One region of the Brucella sp. LJL56 genome, then DNA from elsewhere that is predicted to be linked to it. Evidence: predicted binding sites of a transcription regulator. Region 1 holds the regulator's gene; each other region holds the start of a gene.

Region 1 (3,600 bases):
TCCGCCAGACGTTCAAGTTTCACCGGGTCGATGATTGGGTTCAGCTTTTCATGAGCCATGGGTGGAAGACCTCTTTGGATATGGAATCACTGACAGTTTATCAGACGGCATAATTTCACCACCTTTTTTCCTGCCATTGCGCTATAGTATTCATGCGGTCAGTTGCAGAAGAAAGCAGTTCGTAATGAATAAGAAAGTGCTTATCTTACTGGGCATTACCGGCCTACTTGCAGGCTGCGTGACCATGACGCCCGAACAACGCCGCGCCGCCGACGAACAGACCTGTCGTAGCTATGGTTTCAAGGCCAAGACCGACGCTTTCGCCAATTGTCTCATGCGATTAGACCTCGATCGCAGAGCCGACCGGCGCGCCTGGCAGAACCAGGTCGATTTCTATGACACGCCGATGGTGATCTATCGTCCAATCTACCGGCCCTGAAACCAGCACCGGAAAGCGACGGCAGCCAGCCATCAAATCAAAACGCCGATCTGAATGAAATCAGACCGGCGCTTCAGTTTATCCGAGTATAAACACGCTTCTTATAACGGTGCTTCGGGACGGTCCTGGGACAGAAGGAGCGCGCCGATGGCGTCAACCTGCTTCTGGCTTGCAGGGGCATAGCCGAGCGATGTCGCCTGCGGAGCAGTCGTATCGAATTGCGACTGGTAGGAGGCCATCTGCACCGGCTGCTCCTGTTGAGGCGCAGCAACACCGCGATGGCGCGCCAGACGGTCGCCACGAGCCTGCGGACCAGCACCGACATTCTGTTCGACGCTTTGAGCCTTTACAGCTTCCGCGAGTGCCACCTGAACGGTCGGTTCCGTACCTGGAATCGGACCGGTCTGCGGCAGGGTCACATCATAGGACGGATCCTGCGGAAGCGACGGCGATTGCGGCGAATAGGCCAGAGCAAGATTGTAGGGTTCCTGCGGAACCGGACTTTGCAGCGAGCCGTCGCGATTACGCTTCTCGTAGAAGGAATTGCCACCCGCAACGAGCACATAGTGCATGTTGTTATAGGGGAATTTCAGACCAGCCGTGTGGAAGAACATGGCATTCTTCAACTTTGGATGCCGTTCTCCTTTGAGGACTGCGGCGGCGGCGGCCTGAACGTCCGGTAGCGCTTTGGAATTCATTTGGCGTGAAAGAACACCAGGTGCAAACTGGTTCTTCTGACCGACGACACCACAAATCGTATCCGGATAACGGCCCGATGCGAGGCGGTTCATGACGACCGTGCCGACAGCCAGAAGGCCATCGGAACTCGAACGGTTGGATTCGAAGAACATCGCGCGCTCAAGACAATTCTTGTCCCGTGCGGTGTAGGTATAGGTCTTCACGCCATTGACGGTCTTGACGTGGCTTGCCGCCGTCTTTTCCGAATTGGCTTTTCCCGAGGTTCCGGTCGTCGTGCAACCGGTCACCACGAAAGGCGCAACCACCAGCCCGATAAGAACGGGCAATTTCCACTTCGCGGCGCGCGTCAATGGCTCAGTCTCATATTAGGACCCTTAACTGATCCAGTCATCCGTTCAGGCAAACACATCTGGAACGATGCGCTCGAACGTTCGACTGCGGTGCAAGTCAAAGAGGACGAAGATCAAAATCACACGCCCTACTGTCGCTCAATCGAATTCAAGGTTTTGGAATTTTTAGGCCAAAAAAAGGCGAAGGGTCAAATCCCAACAATGCTGAAGGCGGCTAAAAAGCCCTAAAACAATTCCGAATCGAGAATGCGAATATGCTCACAAGCCCTTTAAATATATTAACAATTCCTTAACATGACCTATCAATTCAGATAAGATATTGATTTAATGAGATTCAAAGTCTCGCAATACACGCCATATCGCTGCCTTAATTCGCTTTTGCTTGCGCAGTTTTTGCAAGCACATTCGTGGTGTTTCAAATGATCTACGGAATTTCTGTTCACAGAGAGGTTCCGTTGCTCCATGTCAACTTTGGAAACAGATGTGTAACATCGCGTGAGATCGGGCTTTCAACGCCTGTTTCGACCGTCCCAATGCGAATCGGACGAGCCCGATCTGCGCTTCACAACGCTTCGCCGCAAGCAAAAACGGTCCACCACGAGAGCCGTGACGGACCGGATAAGTTCAATTCCTGAAACTGTGGATGACAGAGTCGATCAGCCGAAAGAATAACCGGCGCCGCGGACCGTGCGGATCAGATCAAGTGCGCGACCGACATTGATTGCCTTGCGCAACCGTCCGACATGAACGTCCACAGTGCGATCGTCCACATAGATATCCGGTCCCCAGACCCCATCGAGAAGCTGGCTTCGCGAGAAAACACGACCAGGCGACATCATGAAATATTCGAGCAGGCGGAATTCCGTCGGCCCAAGGCGAACTTCCTTTTCCTTGCGATAGACACGATGCTGCTGGCGATCGAGAACAAGATCGCCCACTTTCAGCACGTGAGAAAGAATGCTTGGATTGGACCGGCGCAGCATCGCCTTGACGCGCGCCAGAAGTTCCGGCGTCGAAAATGGCTTCACGACATAATCGTCCGCGCCGACACTCAAGCCGCGAACACGTTCGCTTTCCTCGCCGCGCGCCGTCAGCATGATGATCGGCAGACGCTCCGTTTCGGGCCATTGACGCAGGCGGCGGCAAAGCTCGATGCCCGATACGCCCGGCAGCATCCAGTCCAGAATGAGCAGATCCGGCACGTTCTCGCGCAAGGCGATTTCGGCCTCGTCGCCGCGCAGCATCGTATCGACCTGGTAGCCCTCTGCCTCGAGATTGTAGCGAAGCAGAACGCTCAGCGCCTCTTCGTCTTCTACCACAGCGATTTTGGGTGCCTGTGACATCCAGTATTTCCCTATCCAAATTCGGCGGGCGGTGGATACAATCCCCCAATCGACCGCGTGCCGCCGCGCTATTCACTCATTCTCAAACGCCGGACCGAAGTTCGGCCGGCTGTGGTTCAGGGTTTACGCGCCTCATCCACGACTATGCCGTGGCTCAGGTCTTCCTTGGGTCGTTCGGCCGGCATTTGCAGGCCGGTCACGATGTAATAGACGGTCTCCGCGATGTTGGTCGCGTGATCGCCGATGCGCTCGATATTCTTCGCGCAGAACAGAAGATGCGTGCAGGCGGAAATATTGCGCGGATCCTCCATCATGTAGGTAAGCAGTTCGCGGAACAGTGACGTGTACATGGCGTCAATCTCGTCATCGCGATCGCGAACGACATTGATCTGCTGCACCGAGCGCGACGCATAGGCGTCGAGCACATCCTTGAGCTGGGTCAGCGCCAGTTCGGCCAGGGTTTCAAGACCGCGATAAAGCTTTACCGGCTGGCGTGATTCAGAAACGGCAGCCACGCGCTTGGCAATGTTCTTGCCCAGATCGCCGACGCGCTCCAGATCGGCGGAGATGCGGATCGAGCCGATGATTTCACGCAGGTCCACAGCCATGGGCTGACGCTTGGCAATGATCATCACGGCCTTATCGTCAATCTCGCGCTCACTGGCATCGAGGATGAGATCGTCGGAGATAACGCGTTGTGCAAGCGCATTGTCCGCATTGACGATAGCGGCGACCGACTGCTCGACCATACGTTCCGCATGTCCGCCCA
Region 2 (3,600 bases), 230 kb from region 1:
GGCGCGGCAGCTTCTACGACATTATCCTGCTTGATCCACCTGCCTATGGGCGTGGTCCGAGCGGTGAAGTCTGGCAGTTGTTCGAACATTTGCCCGCGATGGTCGATACATGTCGGTCCATCCTGACGCCAAAACCACTGGCCGTCATCCTGACTGCCTATTCGATCCGCGCCTCTTTCTTCGCCATTCACGAACTGATGCGCGACCGTTTCACCGGCCTTGGCGGCACCGTCGAATCGGGCGAACTTATTCTGCGCGAACGTTCCAACGATCAGACGGGCGGGCGCGCGCTTTCCACATCCATGTTCAGCCGCTGGGTAGCAAAATGAGCCGTGACGACGATTTTTCCAAAGGCGGCTCTCGTGCCGAATATTCCAAAGTGGGTCAGGTGAAGGAAGTCACCAGCCTCACCAACCCGATCGTGAAAGACCTTCGCTCGCTGGCGCTGAAAAAATTCCGCGACCAGCAGGGCGTATTTCTGGCCGAAGGGCTGAAGCTGGTTATCGATGCGCTGGAACAGGATTGGCGCATCAAGACGCTGGTTTTCGCCAAATCCGGCAAAGGCAACAAACTGGTCGAACAGGTCGCCGCCCGCACCTTCGCCAAGGGCGGGCTGGTACTGGAAGTAACCGAAAAAATCATGGCTGCCATCACCCGCCGCGACAATCCGCAGGTGGTTGTCGGCGTTTTCGAACAGCAGTATCGCCCTCTTGCAAGCCTCAAGCCGAAGAACAATGACGTCTATATTGCGCTGGACCGCGTGCGCGACCCCGGTAATCTGGGTACAGTCATCCGCACCGCCGATGCGGTCGGCGCCAAGGGCGTCATTCTGATCGGCGACACCACCGATCCCTATTCGCTGGAAACCGTGCGCGCCACGATGGGCTCGGTCTTTTCCATGCCGCTCTACAAGGTAACGGAAGCCGATTTCCTCAACTGGCGCAAAGGCTTTTCCGGCCTTGTTGTCGGCACCCATCTGAAAGGTGCTGTCGACTATCGCACCATTCCCTATGCCAACAAACCGGTTGTGCTGATGATGGGCAACGAACAGCAGGGGCTTCCTGACAGCCTTGCCGACACCTGCGGCAAGCTCGCGCGCATTCCGCAGGCCGGTCGTGCAGATTCTCTCAATCTCGCAATTGCCACCGGGGTCATGCTCTACGAAATTCGTCGCGACGCCCTCACGCTCGATGAAAGGACTTCCGGATGAAGCGGCACGCGGTCTGGTCCTCACTTTTCGTCGTCATTCTTGCCGTATTGATCGACCAGGGCGTCAAACATCTGGTGGAAACACGGATGGGCTACGGCCAGCAGATCGACTTGCTTCCGTTCCTCGCGCTGTTCCGCACGCACAATGAAGGCATCGCCTTTTCCATGCTGGCATGGCTGCATGACTGGGGACTGGTCGCAATTACCGCCGCAGTTATTTTGTTCGTGCTTTATCTGTGGTGGACCAACGCGCCGGACCGCATCTTCGCACGCTACGGCTTTGCACTCGTCGTCGGCGGTGCCATCGGCAACCTTATCGATCGCGTGATGCACGGTTACGTCGTGGATTATATTCTGTTCCACCTGCCGACCTGGTCGTTCGCGGTTTTCAACCTCGCCGACACGTTCATTACCATCGGTGCCGGCCTCATAATTCTGGAGGAATTCCTTGGCTGGCGGCGCGAACGGGCTGCCCGCTAACCCACCGGGTTGAACAGTTTCTGCCTTTCGCATAATTTGATCTCTTAAAATTAAAAGCTTTTTGAAGAGGATAAGGTCCAGTCATCCGAATTGACACATTGGTGACATGCTTCTGTCATCGTCGCGTAGCACTGAATCTGTACTGCTTCGGTCGAACTGGACACCTTGTCCATGCAATCGACTGAACGAGGATTGGAATTGGTTAGCTCTCGCTGAAATATCAGTGGGAAAGCCGTTCAGGAATACGTGAATAGACAAATCAGGAGCCATCATCATGACAGTACTGCTTGGAATGGACCAGCAAATCATTGATGATACGGTCATGTCAGGCTTAGAAGCACAACAGGCGCTGTTCGCGTCCAACGGCGACCCCATCGTTCTGGGGCGCATCGGATCGCTGGAAGTACGGCTTGCAAACTCAAGCGAGGCTATCGAGGCCGCGCAGGAACTGCGTTTCCGTGTCTTCTTTGACGAAATGGGCGCGCGCCGGGAAAGCATTGAAGCGGTCGAGCTTCGCGACGCCGACCGCTTCGACGCTATTTGCGATCATTTGCTCGTTTACGACACCGCCCTGCCCGTGCCGGAGCACCAGCAGATTGTCGGCACCTATCGTCTGATGCGCAGCGATCAGGCGGAAAAGGCGCTCGGTTTCTATTCTGCCGACGAATATGACGTGCAGCGTCTGGCCCTTTCGCGCCCCAACCTCCGCCTGCTTGAACTGGGACGCTCCTGCGTGAAGGCGGAATACCGCTCCAAGCGCACTGTCGAGCTTCTTTGGCAAGGTGCCTGGGCCTATTGCCGCCGCCATTCCATCGATGTGATGTTCGGCTGCGCTTCATTCCACGGCGCTGTGCCTGCAGCGCACGCGCTCGGCCTGTCGTTCCTCCATCACAACTGCCGTGCCACGGACGACTGGGACGTGCGCGCCTTGCCCAATCGCTATCAGGCCATGGACCTGATGCCGAAGGAAGCCATCAACAACAAGGTTGCATTGTTCTCGATGCCGCCTTTGGTGAAAGGCTATCTGCGTCTTGGCGCGATGATCGGTGATGGCGCGGTGATTGACGAGGCATTCGGCACGACCGATGTGTTCATCATCTTGCCGATCGAGCGCATTTCCAGCCGCTACATCACCTATTACGGCGCGGAAGCGAACCGTTTTGTGTAAGCAAAAAGGCGAAACATCTGTTTCGCCTTTTTAGTTTCACGCCCTGCCAGCCAGTTCCTTCAACTTGTAGATCAGGTCCAGCGCTTCCCGTGGGGTCAGTTCATCCGGACTGATTGCGGAGACAGCCTTGGCCAGTTCACTATCTTTCGCCTGAACCTGCGGTTTCGGCTTTTCCTGCTGCAAGACGACGGAGAACAGTGGCAAATCATCGATCAGCTTGTCTGCCTTGCCGGAGGTTTCGCCTGCTTCAAGCTGATGCAACACATCGCGCGCGCGATTGACAACCGCTTCAGGCAACCCCGCCAAACGCGCCACCTGAACGCCATAGGAACGGTCGGCGGCACCTTTCGCCACTTCATGCAGGAAGACGACATCGTTGTCCCATTCCTTGACCCGCATGGTGACATTGGAAAGCCGCTCGAGCTTTTCTGAAAGCGCCGTCATTTCATGGAAATGCGTGGCAAACAGCGCACGGCAACGGTTCTTCTCATGCAGATATTCGACCGCCGCCCAGGCAATGGACAATCCGTCGAACGTCGCTGTACCGCGCCCGATCTCATCGAGGATCACCAGAGAGCGCTCGCCCGCCTGATTGAGGATTGCAGCCGTTTCCACCATTTCGACCATGAAGGTCGAGCGCCCGCGCGCCAGATCGTCGGAAGCACCGACGCGGCTGAACAGCCGGTCCACCACGCCGATCTGTGCGGAACCAGCAGGCACGAAGGAGCCCATCTGCGCCATGA
Region 3 (3,600 bases), 1.4 Mb from region 1:
GAGGATAAAAAAGTGTGCGATCCACGCCCCGCGTCCAGAGATCGAGCCGGGTAAAACCACGGACTTTGAGATCATCCAGAATGGATTGGGTCGGCACCAGTGTGTGCTCAGCCGCATTGTGGAAACGCCGCAGGAATGCATAGGTCCAGCGTGGCGGAATAGGAAATCGTTCTTGCAGATACTCTGGAAACCGCGTGTGAAAGCTTGTAGTGAAGGACCATCTCATTTTCAGGCAAGCGCGCCGCGCCATGAACCCAAGCGGCCCTTCAGTTGCAATATGCACATAATCCGGCCGCATTGCCGTTAGGCGCCGTTTAAGCGCGCCTGGCGTCGTCAAGGCGAGCCGGATTTCCGGATATGTCGGACAGGGTACAGATCGATAGTCGAGCGGCGATACGATCTTGACCTCGTACCCGCGTTCAATCATCAGATCAGAGCATTTGGTCAGCGTGCGTACGACACCGTTGACTTGCGGATGCCAGGCGTCGGTTACGATGACAATTTTCTTCATCAGCGGAAGGTCGCCAGTTCGCGAACTGGTCGAGGCAGCTTAATCACCCTGCCCTCCTCGTGCTCTTCGCTATCGGTGTTGATGTTCCCTGTCGTTGAGCGGCGATCACGGCGTTCTGTCCATTCGATAAGCTCCATCCGGCCATCAAAATGTTCAATCACGGCTGTGCAGCTTTCCACCCAGTCGCCGGTATTGATGTACTCGACGCCATTCATGCTCTCGATCGTGGCATGATGGATATGACCGCAGATCACACCGTCAACTCCGATACGCTGCGCTTCTTCGGAAACCACATTCTCGAACTGACCAATAAAATTGACCGCCTTCTTGACCCGGAATTTCGCCCAGGCTGAAAATGACCAGTAGCGCAGACCGAAAAGGGCGCGAACACGGCTCATAACCGTATTTATCCAGATAGCCGTATCGTACGCCCAATCGCCCAGATAAGCGATGAAGCGGGCATTGCGCACGACTACATCGAACTGATCGCCGTGAATAACGAGAAACTTGCGACCGTCCGCAGCCTCATGAATCGCACGATTCATCACTTCGATGCCGCCGAAATGCGTCCCTTGGAAATTCCGCAGGAACTCGTCGTGGTTACCGGCGATGTAGATGATGTTGGCACCCTTACGGCTCTTGCGAAGCAGCTTCTGGACCACATCATTATGTTCCTGAGGCCAATGCCAATTGCGTCGTAGACGCCAGCCGTCAACAATATCCCCCACCAGATAGATCGTCTCGGCTTCATGATAACGGAGAAAATCCAGAAGCAGCTCGGCCTGTGCGGCCTTGGACCCGAGATGCACATCCGAAATGAAAAGGGTTCGGAGTTTTCTGGACTGCGGAGCGTCGGTGCTCATTTGGTTGTCCCCTTCAATGGCAACCTGATCTGAGCGCAGAAAACCCGATTCATGTCACAGAGATATGACGGTTCGCTTTAAGGCGCGGAAAGCGGTGTCCGCGCCTCTATTGACCTCCACTTTGCGCGACGAGCTCCGCTTTTGGGCCAACATAGCGTGATTGCGGACGAATAAGCTTGTTCGTCGCCATCTGTTCGCGACAGTGCGCCACCCAGCCCATGGTTCTTCCCATAGCGAAAACACTGGTGAACGCTTCGCGGGGAAAACCTAATTGTTCAAGCAACAGTGCGGTATAGAATTCAACATTGGTTTCGAGAGAACGATCGGGCTTGTGACGTTTGAGAACCGCGATGGCAGCCTTTTCCACCGCTTCTGCCAACTCAACCCGGTGTTCTCCTCGTTCATGTCCAAGGGTTTCGATGCGCCTCAAAGCACCTTTCAAAGCATCGGCGCGTGGGTCACGTACGCGGTAGACCCGGTGACCGAACCCCATCAGCCTTTCTCCATTGGCAACGGCTGATTCAAGCCACCGTTCGGCGTTAGCTGGTCTGCCAATAGCATCCAGCATATCGAGCACCGGTCCAGGGGCACCACCATGCAAAGGTCCTTTTAACGCACTGATCGCGGCAAGCATAGAAGAGGTCAATCCGGCCTGTGTCGATGCCACGACGCGCGCAGCGAAGGTCGAAGCGTTCAATCCGTGGTCGGAAACCGTCATGAGATAAGTGTTTAGCCCTGCAACTTCCGCTTCATCAGGCATTCCCGCATTCATCATGCGAAGAATGTCCGCGCTATGAGGCAGCGTCGGGTCAGGGTGAACGGGAGGACGTCCCTTATTCGCGCGTAAAATGGCTGTCGTGAAGACCGCCGGCGCTGCCATCAAATGCAAGGCCGCGGCCAGATCGTTTTCATCAGGAATGCGGGCCATCAACGCACGAAGTGCTTCTATAGGCGGCAGCTCCATCAATGTGTCATCAAGCGCCTCCGTATGAGGGAATACCTGTACGCGTGCTTCACCAAGCGCCTTCTGAAGTTCTGCACCTCTCGGCAAATCCTTAAAAAACCCGTCCCATAAAAGCTCAATCCCGTCTTCAACGCTGCTTTGCGGAACCAGATCGTCCAGCGACCGACCGCGTATGACCAGTCTGCCCGCAAGACCATCGACGTCAGACAACACGGTTTCGGCAGCAATCACATCTTCAAGTCCGCTATTCATGACAATTCTCCTTGTTTGCCTAACGACATTGAATTCAAGTATAGTTGACGTCAATCTTGATGAAATCGATCAATGTAGGGGGCAATAATGGACTGGCTGACAACGGAAGAGGCTCTTGCCGTTCTTCAGACAAAACCCCAGACTCTTTACGCAAATGTGAGTCGTGGCCGCATCCGTTCCAAGCCATTGCCTGATGATCCCAGACGCAGCCTCTACAGATCGGAGGATGTCCATGGTCTGGCTGGTAGACGCCCAGGTCGCAAGAGAGACAGTGTTGTAGCCGCCGATACCATTCGTTGGGGCCTTCCGATCATGCGTTCGGGCATTTCGACCATTATCGATGGCCGCCTGCTCTATCGCGGCTGTGACGCCGCCGAACTGTCGGAAACAGCTACACTGGAAGATGTGGCTGCATTGCTGTGGCAGATGAATTTTGACAGTATTAGCGGCGGTTACACCAACGTGAATCTTGACAACTGCCAGACCAGTAACGCGCCACTGGAGCGGCTTTTTACTGTTTTCGGAGTTCGCGCTGCGAATGATCTGCCTAGTTCTGGACGCTCCACAGCGGTCCTGCAACGGGAAGCTTTCGGTTTATTGCAGCTATTCCACGATACCGTTCTTGGCGTTCCTTCATCCAATATTCCAATGCATGAGCGCATCGCTTTAACCTGGAAAAAGCCGCAAGCTAGCGATGTGATCCGACGTGTTCTGGTGCTTCTCGCAGACCATGAATTGAATGCATCGGCATTCGCCACGCGCGTTGCTGCATCGACAGGAGCGCCGCTTTCCGCGGCAGTTCTTGCCGGATTATCAACATTGATCGGCCCACGACATGGACGCGCTGCCACCGCGGCAACAGCTATTGTTGCGCAGACGCGACAAATGGGGGCGGACGCGGCAATCAAGGACCAGCTCAGGCAAGGTATACAATTCCACTTCTTTGGCCATCCTCTCTATCGCGAAACTGGGGATATTCGCGCCTTGACATTGCTGGAATATCTGGAGCT

What was found. Region 1 encodes PhoB, which activates phosphate uptake and scavenging genes when phosphate is short. Its sites were predicted from a motif close to TGTCATNNANCTGTCAT; they were not measured.
Region 2: a site for PhoB is predicted at 1,780-1,796, ahead of olsB (l-ornithine N(alpha)-acyltransferase). Genes of this name have one in related genera too.
Region 3: a site for PhoB is predicted at 1,428-1,444, ahead of ACYSN1_RS00835 (UDP-2,3-diacylglucosamine diphosphatase). Genes of this name have one in related genera too.

The regions. Positions count from the first base shown of each region.
Region 1 is NZ_JBTXLQ010000001.1:1,520,844-1,524,443, forward strand. It holds gene ACYSN1_RS07300 (aminopeptidase) at 1-59, opposite strand, end outside; gene ACYSN1_RS07305 (hypothetical protein) at 185-439, shown strand; gene ACYSN1_RS07310 (cell wall hydrolase) at 541-1,488, opposite strand; gene phoB (phosphate regulon transcriptional regulator PhoB) at 2,145-2,831, opposite strand; gene phoU (phosphate signaling complex protein PhoU) at 2,948-3,600, opposite strand, start outside.
Region 2 is NZ_JBTXLQ010000001.1:1,290,749-1,294,348, forward strand. It holds gene ACYSN1_RS06260 (class I SAM-dependent methyltransferase) at 1-329, shown strand, start outside; gene ACYSN1_RS06265 (TrmH family RNA methyltransferase) at 326-1,210, shown strand; gene lspA (signal peptidase II) at 1,207-1,689, shown strand; gene olsB (l-ornithine N(alpha)-acyltransferase) at 1,964-2,857, shown strand; gene mutS (DNA mismatch repair protein MutS) at 2,894-3,600, opposite strand, start outside.
Region 3 is NZ_JBTXLQ010000001.1:160,830-164,429, reverse strand. It holds gene ACYSN1_RS00840 (glycosyltransferase family 4 protein) at 1-511, opposite strand, end outside; gene ACYSN1_RS00835 (UDP-2,3-diacylglucosamine diphosphatase) at 511-1,374, opposite strand; gene ACYSN1_RS00830 (citrate synthase/methylcitrate synthase) at 1,481-2,590, opposite strand; gene ACYSN1_RS00825 (citrate synthase) at 2,678-3,600, shown strand, end outside.